DNA from 2 places in the Paenibacillus sp. 203 genome. Region 1 is predicted to be linked to the other one. Evidence: riboswitches for the same ligand, from Rfam matches in the RefSeq annotation. Region 1 holds a riboswitch; the other holds the start of a gene.
The links. A riboswitch is a leader RNA that binds a small molecule or an ion and turns the genes downstream of it on or off. The one in region 1 is predicted to bind cyclic di-GMP.
Positions count from the first base shown of each region.

Region 2: linked by a shared signal. The riboswitch ahead of WA407_RS10375 (glycosyl hydrolase) and the one ahead of WA407_RS17040 (transglutaminase-like domain-containing protein) in region 1 are both predicted to bind cyclic di-GMP.

Region 1 is NZ_JAXCHD010000007.1:28,284-41,012, reverse strand. It holds gene WA407_RS17055 (hybrid sensor histidine kinase/response regulator) at 43-3,108, opposite strand; gene WA407_RS17050 (DUF445 domain-containing protein) at 3,255-4,511, opposite strand; gene WA407_RS17045 (helix-turn-helix transcriptional regulator) at 5,048-5,923, shown strand; cyclic di-GMP riboswitch class I at 6,031-6,109, shown strand; cyclic di-GMP riboswitch class I at 6,148-6,229, shown strand; gene WA407_RS17040 (transglutaminase-like domain-containing protein) at 6,338-7,051, shown strand; gene WA407_RS17035 (collagen binding domain-containing protein) at 7,422-11,087, shown strand; gene WA407_RS17030 (class D sortase) at 11,194-11,853, shown strand; gene WA407_RS17025 (GGDEF domain-containing protein) at 11,986-12,606, shown strand; gene WA407_RS17020 (cupin domain-containing protein) at 12,687-12,729, opposite strand, start outside.
Region 2 is NZ_JAXCHD010000004.1:214,953-227,681, reverse strand. It holds gene WA407_RS10395 (YveK family protein) at 1-516, opposite strand, end outside; gene WA407_RS10390 (helix-turn-helix domain-containing protein) at 844-1,212, shown strand; gene WA407_RS10385 (hypothetical protein) at 1,266-1,448, opposite strand; gene WA407_RS10380 (hypothetical protein) at 1,761-4,058, opposite strand; gene WA407_RS10375 (glycosyl hydrolase) at 4,107-5,681, opposite strand; cyclic di-GMP riboswitch class I at 5,695-5,775, opposite strand; gene WA407_RS10370 (sugar phosphate nucleotidyltransferase) at 5,931-7,307, opposite strand; gene WA407_RS10365 (UDP-glucose dehydrogenase family protein) at 7,951-9,279, opposite strand; gene WA407_RS10360 (glycosyltransferase) at 9,285-10,385, opposite strand; gene WA407_RS10355 (glycosyltransferase family 4 protein) at 10,414-11,562, opposite strand; gene WA407_RS10350 (glycosyltransferase family 4 protein) at 11,559-12,729, opposite strand, start outside.

The sequences.
Region 1 (12,729 bases):
TTACTTCGCCTCGTTCTGTATAGGACCTACGGGACAGAGATATTAAGTTTCCTGTCTTTGTGCCTTGGGAACATGGAAGCCTACCGTTGTACCCTGGTTGGGAAGGCTGCTAATATACAGCCCTTTACCGTATACTTGCTTCAACCGTCGATCCGTATTCCGTAATCCAATCCCGCTACCCTGTTCTTGCTGAGGACCTAGCACATGATTCAGCTCCTCTTGACTCATGCCCACACCATCATCAATAATCGCTATTTCTGTGCCATCCTCCCGCTGCTGAATACGAATGCACAATGTGCCTCCATGTATCCGATTCATGATACCATGCCTAATTGCATTTTCTGCAAGTGGCTGAATCGATAACGGTGGCAATAACACGGATATCTGTTCGTCTACTTCCCATACAATATCTAGTCTACTCCCAAAGCGTTCCTTCTCTATATAAAGATAAGATTTTAGGAGAGCAAGCTCATATTCCAGTGATACGACTCTATCAAGATTTTGAGGGTTAAAGCTTGATCTTAAATATTTACCGAACTCTTCAATAAGTTTCACCATTCTGGTGTGATCCACATGACTTAAGGATGCAATGGTATTCAAGGTGTTAAACAAAAAATGAGGTTTAATTTGTGCCTGTAACCATGCAGCCTCCATCCAAAGCCTCTCCCTTGCGGACTTTTTAACATCAGTCAAGGCACGGACCCTTGATTTCAATTCCATGGAATCCACAGGCTTCATAATGTAATCGTTGGCCCCTGCAAGAAATCCCGTATATAAGTCCTCCTGCTGACTACGTGCTGTCAACAGCAACACAGGCAGCTCCGAAATGCTAAAGTATTCCCTCACACGCCGAGTTAACTCATACCCCGACATTTGGGGCATCATGACATCGGCTATAATTAAATCCCATTCCCGATGATCCAGCCTATGCAAGGCACCCTGGGCACTGGTTACAGTTACAAGGTCGTAAGGCTCCGAGGCGAGAATGCCCTCTAACACCCTTAAATTAACCGGATCATCATCTACTGCGAGTATAGCAGATCGTGCAGAGCCTGCCGCAACCTGCATCACAGCTGCATTCTGTAGAGCTATAAAATCAGTACCTGCTTCTTCATCCATACACACCTGCTCGTTATCGCGTGATTCGTCTGGGGTAGGTGAGGGATCAAGCGGTAGTGTGAAAGAAAAGGTTGAGCCTTGACCAAGCTCAGAGCTTACACTCAAAGATCCTCCATGAAGCTCCACCAATTGTTTGCTAATACTCAACCCTAGTCCAAGCCCATCCCCAATAACCGTCAAATGAGAATTTCCTTGTTCATATGGACGAAATATTCGCTTTTGCGTCTCCTCATCCATCCCAACGCCAGTGTCACGCACCTGAATACTGGCCATTTCGCCTTGGATGTGTGCGTGAACGGAAATGGTCCCCTCAGCAGTATGTTTAACAGCATTGTGAAGGAGATTGAACAGGATTTGGATTACTCGGTTTTCATCCGCTAATACATTTGGAAAATCAGCAGGGATGTTTACTACCATGTTTAGAGGTTTCCCATCTGTCATGAATTGAAGCATATCCAACACACCCGAGGCTACGGCCTTGGGCTTCAAGCTTCTTTTTTCCAGAATAATATCCTTTTCACGCAGACGTGTAACATCCAGCAAATCATTCAATAATAAGGACATACGGCGGCCGACCGTAACGAGCAATTGCATGTTTCTCCTGTTGGGTTCATCTAGGACGCCGCCCTGATTCTCCAGCACGGTCTGTGCTATATTGATCATCCCATGCAGAGGATTTCGCAGCTCATGAGAGGTGTTGGCCAAAAATTCATTTTTCACCTGATCAGCGCGCTGCAATCTGGCCGACAGCCTTCTCAGTTCAGCATTCGTATTAAAAAACCGTTTGAACCAATAGGATGCAAATGCCACAAAAGCCAACACAATATCCCAAGGGTAATAGGGGAGATCATTCGTTTTGAAAATGCCCCACAGCATGCTGGATGCGATGCTAATGGATGCTAGCAACAGAAAAACAGCCTCTTTTTGCCCTCTGAATGTTCTAAGAAAAGCAAGGGAGGGAACTGTAGCACATAGAGTAATAGCTGGGAATGCGATAATAGCCATAAGAAATGCATAAAGGCTGGATGTAGGTGCAAGTAACACCAGAACCGCAAAACCACAGTGGCCTATAAAAACAATCTGAATGATTCGGGATCGAATCAACAGAGACTGCGCTAGCTTCAGTACACACATGCCTATTCCAATATAGGAAAGGGTAGTTATTTTTAACGAAAGACCTAGATTTATGGGGAACCATTCCAATAAAAGCTTGTCATCGTCTGTCAGGATGGATAATACCGTGCAGATTACAATTCCCGCAAAATACAGAAGCGCCTTCTTTTGTGGATTCATAAAAAATATAACGACTATATATAACCCGTGAAGCAGCAAAATAATACATACCATAATTTGCATTGAGATCGTGAAGTTGGTTCGGCTATTCACAGCATCCGCGCTTCCAAAAATGATAGGCTTCATAATTCCTCCACTAGCAGAAAAATCATAATTGGATACTTGGATGACAATCTCAATGGCCTGGCTGTTCGCATCAAACATAGCAGAGAATGGAACAGTTGATCCTATATGCTGTTCGACCTTGCTAGAGACCTGACCACTATGACTAATTAAACGGCCGTTCACAAATATGTTGGATGCCGTACTGATCTTCCCGATCCGAAGTCCGTATAAAGTGTCCAACGATCTGTCACTCAAAATAAGTAGCCGATAGGTTCCAATGCCATATGCCTTATGATCCACAGGAGATACCGACTCACTCCATAAGCCTGGTACCTGAATGGACTGACGCTGCTTCTGCATAAGTAAGGATTTCAGTTCCGCAGGAGAAGATAAAGTTCCAGGATAAAACTCCCACTCCCCATTTAATGGTAGGGTCTTTATCTCCTGTAAATTCAAGCCCCTCAGATCCAGAATTCCCGCCTTGGCCCGGGGATAATCCTGATTGTGGTAATAATCAAACCACAACAAACGCAAGCCGATAATCACGATCAGGAATGACAGCGTAATTAAAAGAAAGTTCCGCTTATTCATCCACTGGTGATCCGGCACCAAACATCAGCGTATCGTTGCTGGTCTCTCATCTGAACCAGCAGCATTGGATGGTGACCAATCCTCATAGTTTCACAACCTTGTCTACATAAATTTCATTTATCGTTCTTTAGCACAGATTGCCCTTGCTACTCAAGCAACATACGAACCGCAGTAAGGACAATTCCAATCAGAAAGCCTGTAAGCGCACCGTTAATCCGAATCCACTGTAAATCCTGCCCCAGTTTATCCTCCATTAAGGCAATCAGTGAAGCATCATCCATTCTATTTACATTTTCTCGGACTAGATTACCAATTTGGCTATGGTTTGCTTCCACTACTCCGGTAACACCTGCTACGATCCACGAGTTGATCTTGTCCAGCAGCTGCGTATTTCTCCATAAATCAGACAGCATTTGATCCAGTAAGGGTACAATGTATGTCGTTACATAATCGGCATCCTCCATATAATCCAGCAGATAGCGGCGCAGCTCTTCGAGCTTCTCGGATATAGCTGCATCACCTTCCCAAGAATCAATAAAGGTGTTTTTCCAATGATTCAGCCCTTCCCTGACCGTATCTTTGGCTGCCAGGCGGATCAGCTGCGTGTTGATACCTTCCAAGACGGCCTGACGACGCGGATGTCCTTCATCTTGAAGCTCCGCTACGCGGTCCAGCAAAAAGTGACGAATCATCTCGCCCATACGCTCCTCATTCAAATAGCCAAGGAAGGCGTTCAGGGCAAACTGCATAAGCCCGCTGACCTGCAAGCCACTAACAGCCTGCATCCCCAGAGTGCCAAGAGCAACCCCGGTGTCTGACCGCAGTAGCCAGGACTCCGTCTGCTCCAGCGCATAATCCAACGCCCGTTGGTCATACTTCCGCTCGCCAGCTTGCCGGGCGAGTGCCTCTAGCAATGGCCCTATATCGAATTCAGTCGCCTGTCGCTTAATCCCGGTTGTGATGACCGGGGCCAGCTCTGCCAGTGGAAGCGAACGAACAAGTTGCTTGACAAGGACATCTATGAAAGTGACCGCTTCGGGCGTACGTATTCCTTTTTCCACATTTTTCAGTACCAGCTCAGCCAGTCTAATCTCGGCAATTTTAGATGCAATACTTTCTTTATGAAGCAAATTGTTCTCGACCGTGTTAACCAAGGCATCGGTCAGCTTGCCCCGATTTTTGGGGAGAAGCGCTGTATGTGGAATCGGAATGCCCAGCGGATGACGGAATAACGCGGTTACGGCAAACCAGTCTGCCAATCCTCCAACAAGTCCGGCTTCAAAAGATCCAGCCAAAAGACGGGCCCAGCCAAATTGTTGAAAAGGTAACGTAGCAGCAAAGCCTGCTCCCATCATCACAAGTGACCAAGCTGCTGCGGTTTTTGTGTTTTTCGTTTTTCCCATCCTGTAGTCCTCCAAACTGACTGTAAAATTTGTTTCATTACTTCTGTAGTACCATCATATCATTGCCTGTACAGATACCAAAGGTCACTGTACTCTCTTGCGAACAAATTGCATGATATTCAAAATTTTCACATTTTCTTAAATTAAGTTCGCATAACCACACTTATCCATACATTTTCGTGAACAAAATCTCCACAATAAAGCTATAACTATTTTCTAGCAAAATGAGCCCTTTGAATCATTTTGTCGAAATATGGTCCCATTTTTCCCGATACCGAAAGGATATATAACTCAGAAAGTGGAATTGCAAGACTATGGTATATTCATTGAAGAAACTAATTTTCCCCAGCCTCATCCTTTTCAAATAGGTACTTTATGTTATATTTGTTATATATTGTTCAGTCCCTAATCGCTACATGAATTACTTTAATGTGATAAAATAACCTTTGTAAATAGGGACTCCGGTTCTAAAAGGATATTCGTAAAACAAACTACAATTATCTTACTAAAATTGTTTTTTTGTAAAGGAATTGGATATGACAACAAACCAAAAAAATGCCCAGTATGTCTGGAGTGAAGATCCAGTTGCAATTATATGTACACCCTCTTCTTTCGCTAAAAAATCCCTCTTCTATATACAGGAAATAGGCTATTTCAAAACAGATGCTTATGTAATGGAACGACAAAAGCTCACCTCTTTTTTGCTCCTTTTCACCCTGTCTGGAAGGGGGGAATTGCAATATCGAGACAAGGATTATATATTGAAACCTCATGATATGCTTTTTATTAATTGTGAAGAATATGTACAGTACAAAACTTCCTGTCAGAAGACATGGGAGTTTATTAGTGTGAATCTACATGGCAATCTTATTGACCATTTCTATGAACAATTCGATAAACACAATAAGCCCGTAATCTCACTAAAGGATTCAAGTGCAGTATTGGACAAGCTGTACACCTTATTACAGGTACAGCCAGAAAGAAGCTTATCCTCTGAACTGCTCTCATCCAGGCTAATCGTTGACTTGTTAACGATTATTTTGCAGTACCCCTACACCAATCCCAACGCGAATTCAGATGGAACCGCAGAGGTGCGCAAGGTAAAGCAATATCTGGATCAATCCTATTGTGAACGGATCACGCTGGATTCACTTGCAGACATGTTCGCTCTAAACAAGTTCAACCTGGCTAAAAACTTTAAAAAACAGATTGGCTTTTCCCCTATTGAGTATCTTATTAATGTTCGTATCACGGCTGCTCAAGGCTGGCTTAAAACTAGTGATGTAGCTATTGTAGACATCGCACAATATGTGGGCATTCCCAACACAAGTCATTTTATCAATCTGTTCAAAGAGCACATTGGAGAAACGCCTCATTCCTATCGCAAAAAATGGGGAAACCGTATAAAATAGGTCTTATGTATAATCTGCAAGCTTGTTTTGTCGATAAATAGCGAAAATTTGAGATTTAAACTTGCCTAATAGAGTACCTAACTGATAGAATAAATATACAAGCTATTCAGGATAAATGGCAAACTTGTCGAAAGACAAGGACGCAAAGCTACAGGGCCTTCTGTATGATGGCAGCCAGCTACCGGTTGAAGTGGCTTTTTGTCGTGCTTTTTTTTCGAAAACTTTATACGAAATGGCAAACCTGTCGAAAGGCAGGGACGCAAAGCTATAGGGCCTTCTATTTATGATGGCAGCCTGGCCACCGAAAGGAAGTTTTTTATGGGGAAAATGATATTTTCCACACTTCTCCTATTTTTCATGCTATCCGCAATACTCTTAAATTCGACAATTTACGCTGCTGATAGTGTTGTATGGTTGGATCAAAACAATGTAAATCATGGGACGGTCAGTGTGCGTTACTCCGTTAAACCTAACATTAAAACCAAGATTTTGGTTACAAAAGATGCGCAAAAATACTCTTATAATCTGACACCCGGAAAGTCCGAAGAAGTATTCCCTCTCCAGATGGGTAATGGGAACTATAGCATCAGTATTTTGGAACAGCTTAATGGTAATCAATATAAAGTGATAGGACAAGATACGATCGAGTTAAAGCTAAACGATAGCAAAGCGGTATACCTCAATTCCGTTCAAAATATTAACTGGAGCGGTACTAATCAAGCGATTCAAAAAGCCCATGAATTAACCCAAGGCGCAACAACGGATCGTGAGAAGCTTCAAAAAATTTATGATTACGTCATTAGTCATATCAAGTACGACTCCAATCAGGCCTTCGCCTTAACGACTGACTATCTACCGCAAATTGATCGTACGTTAAGCTCGCAAAAAGATATTTGCTATGGTTATGCTTCACTGATGGCTGCTATGTTACGAAGTGTAGATGTACCAACCAAGCTGGTTATGGGCAAATCTTCCTACGTGGACACTTACCATGCTTGGAACGAGGTCTACATCGACAATCAATGGGTGGTCGTAGACACTACAGTAGATGCAGCACTGTATAAGGGTAAACAAAAATTCGAAATGATCAAAGATCCCTCCAAATACATTAAAACAAAGCAATATTAATATCAATGTTTTTATTAATATTATTTTAAAAAATTAAAAAATGAAGAAATAGAACTACATTTCTTGTAGAGCCTTGATCACATGATCAAGGCTCTTTTTCTATCCTTGTTGAGAAATTGTTGAGATGTGGCATGTATTCTAGTCCAGAAAGACATTGAGGTCTAACCCATTATCCTAATTTCGGGACTAAAGGAGGTAATATTCATCCCCGAATGTAAATTTCCATAAATTATGAACAAGAAATCAATGCGGCTAACATAGCATCAGATGAATGATTGATGAATATATAAATACAGCCCTCTTGACCTCGAAGGAATAATCATTAGCCGCTAAATAAAAGTATTTTAAGAATAGGAGATTTGTTTACCATATGAGAAAAAAATGGAATACAGCAGTTGTTGCGTTATTGCTCTTTTTGCAATGCTTATTCAGTACAACACAAGCCTATGCACAAAATCCCGACTCTGCTCTGCCAGTGACCCCAGGAACCGATCCGGTTCAGAGTGTGACTAACGATGTATATCCAAAGCCCTCAGAGCCTATTAACATCCCACCTGCTGTCCCGGCTCCAGCCGTTGAGGCAACTGCCAGTTCAACTTCTGAAGTGAGGGCAACTCAGGAAAGTATTTTAACCAAGCTAACCCTCACAGATTCCTCTGGAAGTGTTATTGATGCAGTGTATAATCCCGATAGTCGTATTGATATTGGCTCCGCCATCCATTTAGGGTATGAATGGGAGCTGCCGAACCATACGTATAAAGCTGGAGACACCTTTACCTTTCAATTACCTGAGCAATTTCAAATTTACACAGACATTACATCTCCTCTGACGAATACGGATGGAGAAGTTGGTCATTTCACCGTAGACCGCCAAGGTAAAGTAATTATGACTTTTAATGATTACGTGGAAAGCCACTCTAATGTCAGCGGTAAGCTGGAGGTCAAAACCGATTTTAGCAAACAAATAGAAAAAGGCAGCACACAAGTCATTATTGCGATTCCAATCAAAGGCGGCGAGCAAACGGCTATCGTAAATATTAAGCCTGCAACTGGCCCTACTTTGGAAAAGCAAGGGAAATTCGATGGAAAAAATCGAATTGATTGGACAGTTGACGTAAATAAACAATTGGATTCTATAAAACACGCCGTAGTAACCGACCCAACTCCCCAAGGATTGGAACTAATCAAAGATTCCATCCGGGTATATCATTTGCAAATCAATGTCGACGGAACCACCGTGCTACGGGACACTGTTAGTGCAGATAAGTATACAGTCGAAGCTGATCCGGCCGGGACGGGCTTTAGAATCCGCTTTAACGAGGAGAGTATAAACAGCGCATACCGAATTCAATACTCCACGAACATCACAAGCGAGGATAACCGTTTCTCCAACACGGCTACTTTTTCAGGAGACAATGTGAAGGATCTCTCTGCATCAGCTACTGTTACCGTTAAACGCGGGGATCTTCTAAGCAAAAAAGTAGAGCAATACGATCCAGTCACACAAACAATTTCATGGGCAATCAAATATAATTTTGCCAACAAAAAAATCCCTGCAGCAAAAGCGGTATTGAGTGACCGTTTTAATAACAGCCAACAATTCGTCACAAGCTCACTTAAAGTTTATAAAGGGGATACGCAAGAGGAGCTTCCTGCATCGGAATACAGGGTCACTCCAGTTACTGACGACAACGGTACCAACGGTTTCAATCTACTGTTCAATGCAGATATTGATGCCCCATATACCATCCGTTATCAAACCAAGGCTATAGATCGTGTACTTAAAAATGGTAAAATAACGAACAGTGTAACATCGGACGGAGTAACAAAAGAAACAACCACAGAACTGAAAAGTGTAATTATCACCAAGGGCTATAAGGAACCGAACTATAACACCAAAACAATTCCTTGGATCATTTCCATTAATGCAGATAAATATACAATGGACCAAGTCGTTATCGACGAAGTCTTTCCGAATGGCGGTCTGGCATTATTGCCAAACACATTGAAGATCCAAAGCGCGGATGGAAAAACAACACTAACATCGCCGTCAGACTACGAACTGATCCCTCTTACGCTAGATTATAAAAAAGGGTTCACTATACGTTTTCACAAAAAAATTCAAGACACGTATACAATCAGCTATACAACCACATTTAACAATGAATGGAAAATCGACAAAACCAAACCGGACTTTTGGAATAAAGCCTCTATCACTTGGTTATATAACGGAACAACACAAACCGCGGAGGCCGAAGCTCGATTATGGCCGGATAATATGACCCAGCAAAATGGGGCTAAGTCAGGTAGCTACAATGCCAGTTCCAAACAAATTACATGGGACATTAAAGCCAACTATAACCGCAAAACTCTAAATCATGCTGAAATAAGGGATACATTATTACAGGGCCAAAAACTGGTGCCAGGTTCTGTTAAAGTGTATGATATGACCCTGCTCGGGTGGTGGAATGGCGTACAAAAGGGGGCCGAAGTGCCTTCGAGCCAATATACTCTTGTTTTACCTTCCGCTGCTAACAACAATGAACTGAGCGTCCAGTTTAACCAGTCCATCAACTCTCCTTACTGGATCACTTTCCAAACGACACTGGAAGGAGAGCTTATGGATAAAGAGATTAACAATAACGCTCAGCTTATGGATGGAAAAAATTCAGACTCGGAATGGGCAGCCAAAGTGACTGTGCCTCACGGTGGAGAATACGTGACGAAATCCGGTACTCAGAATGGAAATAAAATCGATTGGAACATCCATATCAATGAAGGGCAATCCTATGTCTCCAACGCGAAAATCGTGGATACGCCCAGCAATAATCAAATTCTGATTGAGGATTCTTTTCATCTATATTCCACCAAGGTATCTGCCAATGGAGAAGCTACCAAGGACACTGAATTAGTCAAGGATCAGGATTATAAGCTAAAAATAACAACGACTGCTCAAGGTCAGGAATCCTTTGAGCTTGCCTTTACGAAGGCTATATCATCGGGCTATATTTTGGAATATCAATCCTTTATTCAAGCTGAAGACAAGGCAAAAGTGAGCAATAAGGTTAATTTCGAGGGCGACCGTTTGACCACCGAAATCAGGGAAACAAATAAAGAGATCATCGTGCGTACATCCTCTGGTTCGGGATCAGGAGGAGGAGTTACGGGAAGTCTGGAGATTACCAAAGTTGATGAGGACGATCACAAGAAGGTTCTATCCGGGGCACGTTTTGCACTCTATGACAAGGATCAGAAAAGAGCACCTCTTGTCCAAACTACCAATTCGGATGGGAAAATCGTATTTTCTTCATTGAGTTATGATGACTACATTCTGGAGGAGCTTGCTGCTCCTGAAGGCTACAAAATAACAGCGCCAAAAATAGAAATCAAAATAGATGCAACCATCAAACAAAGTTCAGGCATTAAAGAAATCGTGATCACCAACAAAAAGGACACTCCGGTTGATCCGGGTCCAGGTACACCTACTGATCCAAGTACGCCTACGAATCCAGGCACGCCTACAAATCCAGGCACGCCTACAAATCCAGGCACGCCTACAAATCCAGGTACGCCTACAAATCCAGGCACGCCTACGAATCCGGGATCAGGTAAAAAGCATGATAAGGACCCTGAAATAACTGAACCTCCGGTGACGCCTGTTACGCCCGTAACAACCGAAGAGCCGCAAATTATCGAAGATGAGGATGTTCCGTTGGGCGTTCCGACTATTGAACAGCCACCTGTGGAACCAGAAGTGCAACCACCCGCTGAACCAGGGGTGCAAGCTGACACACCAGAAGCAGACCCTCATCAGGAGCCTTCTCCGCCCGTGAAGATTGAAGAAGATCCAGTACCTAAAGGTGTAATTCGTCTACCGGCAGAAGGACCAGAAGATCCAAGTGACCCGGGGCATACACCCAAGGTGGATACATTGCCAAAGACAGGAGAAAACAGCCCTGCTCCCTTCTATGTAAGTGGTATGTTCTTAATTCTTCTGGGTGCCTACCTAGGTTATAAACGAACACATAAAAAATAAATAACATTTTATAATCAAAAATCCCCCTTCTCAGCTCATCATTAGCGAGAAGGGGAATTATTTTACATGTCCGTTCTATGAATTACTGTATTAGGAGGCTTTTCAATTGCGTAAGCTGGCATACGTGAGCATCATGTTAGGAATCATCATTATGTTATTTCCTACCGCTAATGAATGGTTGGAAAATCAAAGGCAAAAAGAGCTATTACAAGAAGCTGAATCATTATCAAACACAGATACATCCGATACATCGACACTGACTCCCGAAATGATTAAAGGTTATACAGATTTGTCCAATTGGCTGACAAATACCGCAGCAGCGGATGGGCCACAATTGTCTCAAACTACTCCCTCTTCGTCGGCTCCAGAGCAAGCTCCAATCGCTACAATCCAGATTGATCGTATCGGGCTGAAACTTCCTGTGCTCGAAGGTGCGACCCAAAAGCATATGAGATATGCCGCTGTACATATGTCGGAAACTGCGACACTCGGCCAGGTGGGGAATGCTGCCATAGCCGCTCATCGCTCACGAACAACTGGACGTTTATTTAACCGGCTTAATGAGGTGAAAATCGGGGATCAGATTCTAATTCACACTCGGGGTGAAAAATACGTATACAAGGTCTACAACATTTCAGTCGTCACTCCTTCAAATGTCTCCGTTTTAAAAAGCATCAAGAAACAAAAGCTTCTCACACTAATTACCTGTGATCCTCTTGTAAATCCGACACATCGACTCATCGTTCATGCAAGACAACTGACCTAATACCGCTAATAGAAGCGGAACAACCTATAAACTATATTGGTGGTGACCCCATTGAGTATATCTTTAACAGCCTTACTTTTAATTGGCCTAACTTTGGTTTTGTGGATATATATGTTAATTCTTTTGCATTCTATGATGATGGAAAGAAATTCACTGCGGAAACTTGCCTATCAGGACCCTGTAACGGGTCTGTTCAATCGGAATGCACTTGAGCTATTTTGGAAACGAAGCAATGGCAAGGAGGGTTTTGCTATTATGTATCTTGATCTGGATGGATTCAAAGCCATTAATGACACATACGGACATCAAATCGGTGATAGGTTGCTCAGACGGGTAAGCAATCATTTACTCCAGGTGACAAACTCCAATCAGAAAGCTTTTCGAATCGGTGGTGATGAATTTCTACTCATGATGAAGGATTATGATGCCGATCAGGTCACAGTTCTAGCAGAACTGCTGCTGCAAAAAATCAGCGCTCCTTATAACATTCAGGGAATCAACCTTCAAGTTACAGGAAGCATTGGTATTACTATGCATCCTTCTCCGAAGAAGCCTCTGCCTTCTTTACTGAAAGAGGCCGATATCGCCATGTACCAAGCAAAAGGAATGGGGAGAAACTGCTATGCTGTATACCAGAGGATCAAACAGAGGCCAAGCGTCAGATCATATGACACTGCACGAATTATAAAGTTTGCGGCTTGTTTTCGAAAAAAAGCAAAGATCCAAAGTATACAACAAATGGCAAGCTTCTAACACTAACAAAGATACCCGTAACATCAAATCAGGCGGGTAAGTCCTGTTTATCCAAGATTATACCCGCCGATAAAATATTCCTACTCCACCTTACCCTTTGCAATCAGCTTGAAATCATCAAAG
Region 2 (12,729 bases), on a different contig from region 1:
GGGATTACTATTCACGGGAACTGCTGGATCATTCAGACTGGCTTCGCTTAGGATGGTGACATTGTCCATTTTCATGATAGAGGGAATTTGCCGTTTGAATACTTTGGCTACCGCATTGACGGTTTTTACAGCCTTCGTATACGATAAATCGCGGATTGTTACATCCATGACCTGTGAATCACCTGCGGTGTTCACTCTTAATTTTTGCGCCAAAGCTGACGGAGTGACCTTAAGGTCGGGGAAGCTGGCGACCACCTGATCCATAATCGCCGAGGAGATCATAATTTGCTTATAGGAGTTCGTTAAGGCTATATTCGTTTGAACTACACTGTAATCAACGACACCTGCACGATCCGGTCGTGGCGTCTGGTTGATAATGAGCTTTGCGGTAGCTTCATAAATCTGCGGGGTAAAATATACATTTTTTATGCCCACTACAGTACATACCAGCAGTACGATGCTACCAATCAACCACATTCTTTTACGGATCAAACGGATGTACTCTTTCAACTGCACAAGACCAGTCCTCCCTGATTGACTTGTTTTCGATGCAATAACGCTTGTACTGATCCTCTGCATAACGGGGAAAAGAACGATGCATGACCCTCTAATCTATAGTAAAATGTTGTATAATAGCGCATAGAAGGTCCAGCCAGCGAATAAGCACAAAATGCTCAATCATCGGTGGCCTCTTAGGGTATATAAACGAAGACATAAGTGAAAACTATGAAATAAAGATACGTTATGTAACTTACATAACTAATTTATGATACAAAACGTATCTTGTCAAGCGTAAAATTGCTTTTTTACCTTTCTTAACCTTGCCTTCAGGAGGAAAAACAGATGAATTATGGCACCCGCATCGCTGAATTACGAGAACATAAGGGATTAAAACAAGAGGAACTAGCGCAATCCCTCGGAATTACGCGGGCAGCTCTTTCTCACTATGAAAAAAATAGGCGCAAGCCAGATTTTGAGATCCTGACCAAGCTCGCTGATATTTTCGGGGTAACGATTGACTACTTGGTGGGACGTACGACCCATCCGGCGGCAATATTGGATTCAGATGTGAGGGAATTTGTGGACCAGCTTGAACTGTCCGACGAGGATATTCTGCAACGTTTCAACCTGACCATTGACGGACGTACCTTGTCTGAGGAAGAAGCCAAACGTTTTATTGCATTTGTCCGAATGGAACGAATGATGGAATAAAGAAAGCTTCCGATTGCTTCACGTCTCGCTCAAGTAAGACCAGCCGTTGGAATTTACTCGCGCTTGTCCTTCCGGTATGTGGTTCCATCAGTGTCGTTTTCTAGCCATTCTGGCATCGTGAACCCACATTGGAGCAAAATGTCCCGGATGTCCAAGTCGATAGCGGCTTTGTCTACTTTCCGTGCGTTGTTTTGAAAAAGAGGGTTGTTCACCCCTAATTCTGTCTCCTTGTTCATTCAGCACTAACCTCACTTTATTATTCTTGGTCACCGGAAAGAGATTTCCTACAAAACCATGTATGTATAGTCATGAACAAAACTATTATATATGAATACATACCTGCAATGTTGTCGTCTTATGACGAGAATATAAAAGGATTTTCTTATTTTTTTCTTCATTATACGTAAAGTATTGGAAAATCAGAACGATTTTCCAACAAAAAAGAACCTGTCAGGTCCTATTTTCTCCTGATAGGTTCTTTTTTGTTTTATTTCGAAATGATGTTAGGTATTCGTTAACTCAGGTCCTATATACATTCCGATCTGTTATTAAGCGACCTCGGCTGCCTGGGAAACCTGAGTGCCTCCGGTCGCCCGGACTTTGTAGACATAGTGGCCTCCAGCTTTTACTGTGCGGTCTGTATACGTGCTTCCCGCTACTTGCGAGGCAATCACCTGATAGGCCCCGTCGGTCCCGTCAGCACGCAGCACATCATAGGAAGATACGCCTTCTGCCTGAAGCCAATTAATCTTTACCGCCCCATCCTGAACAGAAGCAGCCTTCACCCCTGTTGGGGCTGAAGCTGCGGTCTGATCTGTACTTTTTAATTCCAAAATATATTGTACCGCTTCGCCAGGACCCAGCTTTTCTTCAAAATCAAGGGCAGGAGAAGCCTTGAGCCCTGATATGGAACGCTGTGCCTGACTGTAAGTAGAACCCGCTCCAAAACGTTCACCCGTGTACAAACCGGCTTTCGGCATCGTTACCCGTACACGAACGGTCTGCGGGGTAGCTTCGAAATTCACTAGATTCACCAGCAATTTGTCTGAAGTAGCGCCGCTACCTGCCAGCGGTTTAAGCTTGGACGTATCCACCGCACGAACATAGACCATCTTGTCCTTGGTATCCTCTGGATTCAGCACTGTATACGTCAGAGGTTTTCCATGGGTGGCATAGGCTAAGCTCAAGCGTCTCATGATCTTAACGCGGGTGTCCTGTCCTTGCCCGAACGGATAAATTTCTGTGTTGGCCGGGTTATGACTTTGCAGATCGAAGCCTGTTTTAAACAGCGTATAATCTTTATAAAAAGCAGCGTGCTGGATAAACATATCGGCAAACCCGATTTGCGAACGCATAATCCGATCGAATGCGGCTGCTTGTGGCTGACTAGCCCCGTAATCTGGATTGTCTCGATGCGTATCATTGGTGCCGAACTCTGTGTTCAGCATCTTTTTCGCCAATCCATTGCTCGAACCGCCGAAGGTTTTCAAATTTTGGACGAAGCTGCCCCCGCCCTCTTCATTATACGATTCACCATAGGCGTGTCCATTGGTCAGGTCGGTGACTTCCTCCAGCTGTTTACGTTGCGCCGGGTCCCGTTCCCATCCATCTGGGTCACCGCATTTTTGCGTACCACTGGTTTGATTTTTGCACGCTTTGGTAGAGTACGTTGGCCAGTAGGCCCAGCCCGGTGCTACGGTTTTGAGATGCGGTGCCAATTGCTTGCCTTCTGTATTCAACCACTTGGCCACAGCCAGATTTACCGCCTTGGAGCGATTAAATAAGCCAGGTTCGTTATCTACTTCATAATATTGAAGATAAGAACCGTATTTTTTTACATAATCGCGCAACTTTTGCTTGGCCGTCTCTGGCAGAGAACCATCTTTTTGCAGCTTAATATCACCTGTATATAAATACAAAGCAGACGATTGCATATTATACTGCTTTAACGTTTGATAGTAATCATCCACGTCTGTACATGCCTTGCCCACATTACTGGCACAGGTCACCCTCATGACGTTGCCACTATAAGCAATGCCCAGCCACTTGAGAACGTATGGTAAATGCTTAACTGCACCCTGATCATAATAAAATTCTTTATTGTTCACATTTGTTCCGGTCAGTATATATTTACCGTGTACCGGTTCGGCCGCAGGTGAAGCTAACGTCTCCAAGCTCAAGTCATCCCAAGTCCACCACACATTTTTATCTTCTGCAGAGGAGCAGTATAGGCAGCGCGCTGTCTTTAGCTTGAGTACGTTAACACCGCTTTGCAATTGCTCTTTGGGTATATATAACTCGTAGTTGTTTTTGAAATTAAAAGCACTCCCAGTACCGGATACCCCGGCAATCTGAATAATACCGGACAACTGATGATTTGAAAATACAGCCATTTGCGGGACTGCTTTGCCCGCATCCAAAATCCGAACACGGAATATCATACCATTGGGAGGAATCTGATTCAGCTTATACTGGAGTGTCAGTTCAGGGTTCGTGGACGCATTCAAACCGGGAGGAATATCTCCACTGCTGAGCAATACCGGAACTGTTGTACTCTCTTCTGCTACCGACAACGCTGACAATGCTCCTTTAGCAGACGATTCGGTAGAGGTAGCTGCTGTAGAAATGTCGATATTATCCCTACCGACCATACCTTTGAATTCCGCTGAAGAGTCATCCCTCTGACCCAGCTTCCATACTGGACTGGCAGCCGCTACTTTATCCGTCTGCAATTCTGCGCTTCTTGAAGGCGTGTATATAAACCAAGCGATCATCGCTATAGCTACGACCGCTAATAGTCCAGATAAAACGATTGTATACCTATGGGATAACCATTTTTTTATCATATGATCCACCCTCTCTCCTCATATTTTTAGACCGGGAAAGAGTATCAATCAAGGAAGAAACAAAGCGTTTCCGGGAATCACCGCTTTCGCTTCATGCTGACTTTCCCACATTAGACGTGCCATCGCGTCGCCTTTTTCATCATAGTATTCCACTTTTAAATCTACCATTTTGCCTGCTTCCAAAGTAATACTGCCTTTACGCTCCGTCCAGCTTTGTTTGAACCAGCTGTCAATCACCAACTTGCCGTCTACCCATACGCGAATACCATCATCGGATATCGTTGTGAACGTATAGGTCTCGCTATATTGTGGTTTGATTTTCCCCGTCCAGCGAACCGAGAACTGATCGGCATTCACCTTTGGATCAGCTGCAATGGCGCGCCAGTTGTAGTCCAGCTTGCTATCTGTACGGATCAAAGCAGGACTTCCATTCAAATTCATATTGTTAAAATATTCGCCCTGCAGCCCGTTCACATATACCACATCAGGGACGGAAGGAGGAGTCGGAGCCGGGATAGGCTCACTTTGTCCCTCGTCCGGTAAGGTCGGTACATCTGTCCCAGGTTGTTCGATTGCTGCCAGCCCATTTTTCACATCATCCCGTGTCAAACTCTTCGAATCATTCATATAATCCTGTATTTGGTTTGTTGTGTTATTCTCGGTCAGCATCTTGCCCCAAGTCATGGAGTATACCCATTTAGGCTGAGCCTGCAACACCTCAGAACTAGGCATCTCACCGTGCTCCCCAATAGCAATCGGCTTATTCCGTGCCAGCCCGAGCAGACCTTCGTAATGACTTTGCTTAAAATCATTGTTGTAAATGTCTACTGCCAAAATGTCCACTTTGTCATCCCCCGGGTATTTCGGGGTATACGGGACGGTATACGAATTGGGCGCATTCGGACTCCATACCCACAGCAGATTGTTCAATTGATGTGTGTTTGTAAAACGGTCGTACATGATATTCCATAGCTGATTAAAATTAGTTTTGTTTCCCCACCAGAACCAGTCACCATTCATTTCGTGGTAAGGTCTCCACAAAACCGGAACCCCTGCATCACGAAGCTGCTTTAATGATACAGCGACCTTATCCAGATCGGCAATGAGGAGGTTATACTGCGTAGTACCTGGGGTCACGTATTTGTTGAACTCTGCCTGACTTACTTTCGCCTGTACATTGGCCCAAGTCAGTGGCCTACCCGGTAGCGCTTCATGAAAAGTCATCGTCACAATACCACCGGATCTGCTCCAACGGATAGCACTATCGACGACATTTTTACGTTGTGCTGCTTCTGTAGTGTCGGATTGACCAGAGATGGCACCCATCTCATAGCCGTGCAGACCAACATATGCCTGACTGATTTTTTGGACCTTGTTACTTAATTCATCCGGACTTTCCAAATAATCATGCTGACCGGTGACTATTTTTTTCCCTGAGATGTTGAGTAAATAATTGTATAGTTCACGGGCCTGAGTAGAAGCGTCCGAATTAACAGGTTGTAATGAAGCGGCATTCGCCACAGACAGAGAATCACCAAAACCGACGGGCAACAATGAAAAAAGCATAACAACGGGGAGTACATGACGTATCAGTCGATACAGAGGAATAAAATAGAATCTCACTTTCGCTCTTCCTTTCGGTAGCCAGGCTGCCATCCTTGTAGAAGGCCCTTTAGCTTTGCGTACCTGCCTTTCGACAGGGCTGCGTTTATCGTTGGAAGGAGTTTGGATTCCTTCTTACCCTAAGTATCGACTTTTTTTTACCAAAATTTAATAGGTCATGTTCATGAATTTACAGGTTTTCGCCCAATTTCGACAGTTCGGGCTATGAATTTTCATGAATTCGTCTTTTTTTCGTTTTTACGAAAACAATTATGAGATAAATTGGTGACGGGAAATTTCATTCCAATCCATACAAAAGCGTACAATATCCTCTTCAACCAATTCAGAACCAGTCTGCACCTCAATAAAATCCACATCGGTCACAGCCAAAATGCTATGCTTCGTTCCTTCAGGAATGCGAACTACATCACCAGCTTTTACTTTGTGCAGCTTCTCATTCAAAATAATTTCCGCCTCACCACTAATAATGGTCCAAATTTCACTCCGTTTGAAATGAAGCTGATAGCTGATATTTTTGCCTTTCCGTACGCGGATTCGTTTGGTCAATACCTCGTTACCCTCGTCATATTTGACATAATCCACAACCCGATACTGCCCCCAACGACGTTCTTCATACATTGGACGCTGATCATGAGCCTTGAGCACTTCCTTAATGCGAGGACTTTCAGCCTTATTGGTCACAAGAATACCATCCGGGCTAGCAGCTACAATCAGATCATTCGTTCCAATGATCGCCACAGGAATGTCTAACTCGTTAATAAGACTCGTATTGACGCAATCCTCCGTTACTACACCTCTGCCCACTTGTTGATTAGACATTTCTTCTGTGAGCGTATTCCAGGTGCCCAAATCCTTCCAAAAACCATCATACGGAAGAACTACGATATCCTTTTCCTTCTCGACTACTTCATAGTCAAAGCTGATTTTTTCCAGAGATGCGTATTGCTTTTGCATTTCTTCATAATTCAGCGGCAAACCCTTGGATGCCAAGATATCCAGCAAATAACTTAATTTGAATGCAAAAACCCCGCAGTTCCATAGAGCATTGCGTTCAATCAGACGCTCCGCCTGCTCCCGGTCGGGTTTCTCTTGAAAATGGCTCACTTCGCGGTAGCCAGTGCTACCTTGGGTGGCATCGTTTTTCGGAATAATGTAACCATATTTCTCTGAAGGATAGGAAGGGACAACCCCGATTAAAGCAAGCTTGCCTTCACTCTCCTGGAGTGTATGTTCCAGCTGGGCTACGGAAGCGAAGAAAGCATCCTCAACATAAGGATCTACAGGCAATATAGCTATAATTTCATCAGGGGAAACACCAGCAATGGAATATAGATAAGTCGCTGTCAGCGCAATCGCAGGAAAGGTGTCTCTGCGTTCCGGCTCAACAATGATGCGCGTATTCGGCCCGACCTGACTCTGGATCATTTCGACCTGTGCTCTCCCTGTCGCAATAAACGAGGATTCTGATAATCCGTTGTCTCCCAATTGTCTCCATACCCGCTGTACCATGGATTCCGAAATCCCCTCCGGGCTCTCCAGTACCTTCAAAAATTGTTTGGAACGGGAATCGTTGGACAAAGGCCATAATCTTTTACCGGAACCACCAGACAAAAGTACGAGCTTCATAACTCTCCACTTCCTCTCTATATTGGTTGGATGATCGTTCTGAATGATGAGTTGACTACCCGCTACGGACTGGATTTGATCTTACGATCGCTGTTGCCGTGGGATTCTTTGGATTGTATAAGACATTTAAATGTAAGAATACCACATCAAAGGCGAACGCTCCGCTTCTCCAGATTCAAATCCATCCCTGCGCTACTCAAAAATGCATCATACCCGATCATACCTTGTGGTGCAAAAGGCACGACCGGACATTATTAAGTCCGGTCAGCCTGTAAAATGTTCGAGAACTCAGAGCTTGCCCGCTGTGCTTGCAAGCTTCAAGTAATCGAGGTTTCGTAACGCCTTGCCCAGATTGCCTTCGGCAACCGCAATGGCGTACTTGATCGGAAGGAGCGGCTTCAACCGCGCCGCTCCTTCCGATACGCCCTTCCTACTCCCCCCATAAGGTGGGAGTTTAAAAACTGTGATTCAACGGCGAAAAGCAGCGGAGCGGGCAGAATTGTTCTGAAGAAGCGTCAGCGTTTGCCTTTATCCCCGGATTTTAACCTTTGAATGTTTTATATAATCCAGAAAATCCGGGGGTAACAGCAATCGGAAGAACAATCTGCACGTGTAGCGTCTCCACCCCCGCCACAGTCACTTTTTAAACTTCCACTTTATCTCTGTTCCACCCACTCATCCGCGGACGACCCACGGAGTAGTATTCCAGCCCGGAGCCTTGGATCTGTTCCTCAGCGAATACGTTACGACCGTCAATGAGAACCGGCTTGCGCAAAATGGAGGCCAGTTGTACGAGATCGACTTTTTTGAACTCTTCCCAATCGGTCAACAGGCACACAGCGTCGCTACCTTCAGCGGCTTCCTGTGGGGATGAGCACCACATAATATTCGGGTGATCCACGCGCTCCTTGAATTTATCCATCGCAATGGGATCATACAGTTTGACAATAGCGCCTGCCTGAATGAGCGTTTCTACGATTTCCAGTGCTGGAGCTTCGCGGATGTCATCTGTATTTGGCTTGAAGGCGAGGCCCCAAATGCCAATGGACACACCGTTCAGTTGACCCAGCGATTCGCGCAGCTTGGATACAATCATAAAGCGCTGGTCGGTATTCACCTCGACCACCGATTTCAACAACTTAAATTCATAGTCTACATTACCTGCAATTTGGATAAGCGCATTTGTGTCTTTTGGAAAGCAAGAGCCACCATACCCGATCCCTGCTTGTAGGAAAGAGGAGCCAATCCGTTTGTCCATCCCCATACCGTCAGCCACACAGGTTACATCGGCGCCAACCTTTTCGCAAATATTAGCGATTTCGTTAATGAACGAAATTTTAGTTGCCAGAAACGCATTGGACGCGTATTTGATCATTTCAGCACTACGGATATCCGTCACATAGATTTTATCCGTGAACACCTGATGCAGAGTGACCATGGTTTCACGCAATCCTGTATTGTCCAAACCAATAATGATGCGATCCGGATAAAGCGTATCATTGATGGCTGAGCCTTCTCTCAGGAACTCCGGCGCGGAGACGATATCGAAAGACAAACTCGTGTGACGAGCCAACACGTCCTTAATCTTTTCGTTCGTTCCGACAGGTACAGTACTCTTGGTCATAATAATCTTATACCCGTTCATGGCTTTCCCAACATCAGCGGCCGCCTGTTCAATGTATGACAAATTCGCCTCACCGTTAGCCAGAGAAGGGGTACCTACCGCCAAAATTACGATATCCGAGCGGCGTACCGCATCGACCAAATCCGAGGTGAACTCCAACCGGCCTGCTTCCAGATTCAACGCGATCAATTCCTCAATACCCGGTTCATAAATCGGAGATTCTGCCCGGTTCAACATGTCGATTTTGTGCTGCTCCAGATCGACACAAATCACCTCATTACCTTTTTGCGCAAAACATACACCCGAGACGAGCCCAACGTATCCAGTACCGATTACAGCCAGCTTCATTCCGTTCATCCTCCTTTTAGAAAGTTCACATAGGCTTGTTCTACATACTTTTTTAATTGATCCTTGAAGTTTTCTTCATCAAATTTGCGGGCATGGGTAATGATATCGTCCACATTCCACGCATGTTGCTCAACCTTTTCGACGGCCTCCAGCACATCCTCTACTTGATGCTTGCGGAAAAATACGCCGTTCACATGAGGAACAATCGTATCCAGCGCTCCCCCACCCTGAAAAGCGATGACAGGCCGTCCGGCCGCATTCGCCTCCAAAGGCGTAATACCGAAGTCCTCTTCACCCGGAAAAACGAGCGCTCGGCATTCTGCCATCAGCTTGTTAACCTCTTCATCCTCAAGCCTGCCGAGGAACTCAATGTTCGGGGCAGCCATACCTTCGAGTCGTTTACGGTCCGGTCCTTCACCCACAATGCGCAGCTTGAGACCGTTACGTTTGAATGCTTCGATCGCGAGATCGATGCGCTTGTAGGACACCAATCGGGATACGATCAGGTAGTAGTCACCGATGTTTGTAGCGCGTTTAAAACGGGATGTATTAATAGGTGGGAAAATCACATCCGAATCCCTTTGGTAATAGTGCAAAATTCTTCGTTTAACAACCGAAGAGTTGGCGACAAACTGGTCTACGTTGCGAGAAGTTTTGGCATCCCATGTTTTCAACCGGTTCATGTACAGCTTGAGCATGTTTTTGAGCAGGTTGGATTTGGACTGCCGGGCCATATATGTATCGTAATCCCAGGCAAACCGCATCGGTGTGTGACAATAACAAATGTGAAACGTATGTTTGGGTACCTGGATGCTTTTCATAAATGCACTGCTGGAGCTTAAAACAATGTCGAAATCCCTAAAATCAAAATCACGGATAGCAATGGGATACAGCGGCAGCACTCCTTTGAAGTTGTCCTTCACTCCTGGGACTTTTTGTAGCCAAGTGGCTCTAATATCCGCATCCTTCAAGTTACGCGACAGGCGGTCGTCGCTGAACACCGTTGTGAAGATAGGAGCCTCCGGATACATATCGTGGAATACCTCTACTACCCTTTCCGCTCCGCCCATTTGGATTAAGTAATCGTGTGCTATCGCTATTTTCATCAGAATCATCCTTTAACGCGAATGTCGGTCAGACTCCTGCCAACAAACCCTTATAGTAATGAACTATATCCTTAACTGTGTTCTCGATGACAAAATGCTTCTTGACCCGTTCCATCCCTCTCTCACCCATCTGCTGACGTTCTTGTGGATGCTCCAACATCCAGCGGATGGCTTCTTCCAGCTTAGCCGGATTACCCGGTTCAATAAGCAGCCCGGTTTCATGGGGTACCACCGTTTCCTTGGGTCCACCCTCATTGGAAGCAATCACGGGGAGACCCGCAGCCATGCCTTCAATAATGACCTGACCGAATGGTTCCGGTGTAATAGAGGTATGAATCAGCAAATCACAACGCTGCATCAGGCCTTGAATGTCATCGACGTGTCCCAGCAGATTGACGTTAGCCAACCCGTATTCGCGCATCGTGGACTCTAATCGTTGCTTGTATTCCTCTTCTCCGAACAACGCATCTCCAGCCAGCCAGAATTTCACGCGCTGATCCGGTAAAAAGGAGCGTGCTGCTTCCAGTAAAATATGCTGTCCCTTCCATTCCGCCAATCTGCCGACCAATACGACGTTAAACGAGTCATCACCACGTACATGGGCAGCCGTGTCACGTGCTGTAATTGCTTTAGCAAAAGCGGAATAAACAACAAGCGTCTTTTTGTCCGGGGGTAACTCCAACGCACTCAGCGTGGACTTGGAATTAGCAATCACTCCATTGGGCAAAAAGCGGGACATCAGCCGAATCCCTTTGGCCACAATCGGCTTCAGGTACGGCGGACCGATGTGGTCACGGATATGCCAGATCAAGGGCAGCTTCGCCGATTTGGCGGCTACTGTACCATACAGTGCAGACTTGAGCGAGTTCGTGTGAACGCACACGACCTTTTCCGCACGCAGCAAGGGCGCAAGTTTTCTACCGTAAGCCAGCAAACGAAAAGCTGCTGCAGGCGCACCTAGATTCACGGCATTCCGTCCCCGATTGCGAATCGAATCGTCCAATGGAACGATGCGCACATCAATATCACGCTGCCGAAGCCGATCTGCCAAATCGCCCTCCTCTGCCAAAATAACGAGCGGGTCGATATGTTCCCCGATATTCGTCAGTATGTTGTACAAAGCGACTTCGCCGCCGCTCCATCTTGCCGTATGGTCAATATAAGCTACTCTCATCATTTCGCCGCCGCCTTTCTATCAAGGACCTGTCGGAACACCTCTTCCACCTGCTCCGCTACATGTCCCCATGTATATCTGCTCAGGACATGGTCCCGGCATTCCCTTGCATTCGGTAGAAGTTCACGATGATCCAGCACACGCAGCAACCCTTCAGCAATGGCTTCACTATCCGTTCCCTTAAACAAAAGCTCGGGACGGAATCCTCTTAAAATCTCCTTGTTGCCACCCACAGGAGTCGCCAGCACTGGCAGTCCCGAAGCCATTGCCTCCACCGTGATCAGACCGAAACCTTCAAGCGCCTGTGTAGGTACGACGAACAAATTCGATGCTTGGTGGTACAGGGGAAGCTCCTCATCCGACACATAACCGAGCAGCCTTACATGGTTATGAAGATTGTATTCCGCTACCTTGGAAGCCAATTCCTCCATCAAGGGGCCCTTCCCTCCAATCAGCAGCAGATGATCAGGATGACGCTCGGTTACTCGTCGCCATGCTTCGAGTAGCTGTAGCAGTCCCATTCGATTAACAAGACGACGAACGGTTAGCACAATCGTCGCATTTTGCGGCAAATTCAGGCGCTTCCGCACCGCTTCTTGATCATCTGCCGGGTGGAACCTTTCTACATTCGCCGCACCAGGAATAATATGAATTTTGCTGAGTGGAACCTTATAGTGCTCATGCAAAATATCCCGAAAAGTCTCGCTTAGCACTATAAATTTATCCGACAGACCGTAGGCCTTCATTTCAATGGATTTAGCCAACGTCGTTTTTAGAAAATGCTTGATGCCCTGTCCTTCAATCTTCATTTCCTCCGTCCACGGTCCGTGAAAGGTGGTAACTACCGGGATTCCTCTTTTTTTCGCCTCCAGCGCTGGCCCGACACTATAGGGGGCAAAATGGGAATACAATATATCCATCGGTTGCTTGTCGAACAACTCTGCTGCATATTTTTGCATTAGCTCCCGGCGCTTCCAGATGGATTGCTGCTTGCTGCCAATCGTATGAATCCGAATACGGTCGGGCGCTTGCGGCTGCTCGTCACTACAGATTAGAGCATCCAACGTATTGCGCTCTAGCGTAAGCTGCTCACAGATCGATTTGAAATATGTGTTGAGGCCTCCTGGCTGCAAAGACGGCCAGCTCAACCCCGTTGCCGCAATACGAAAT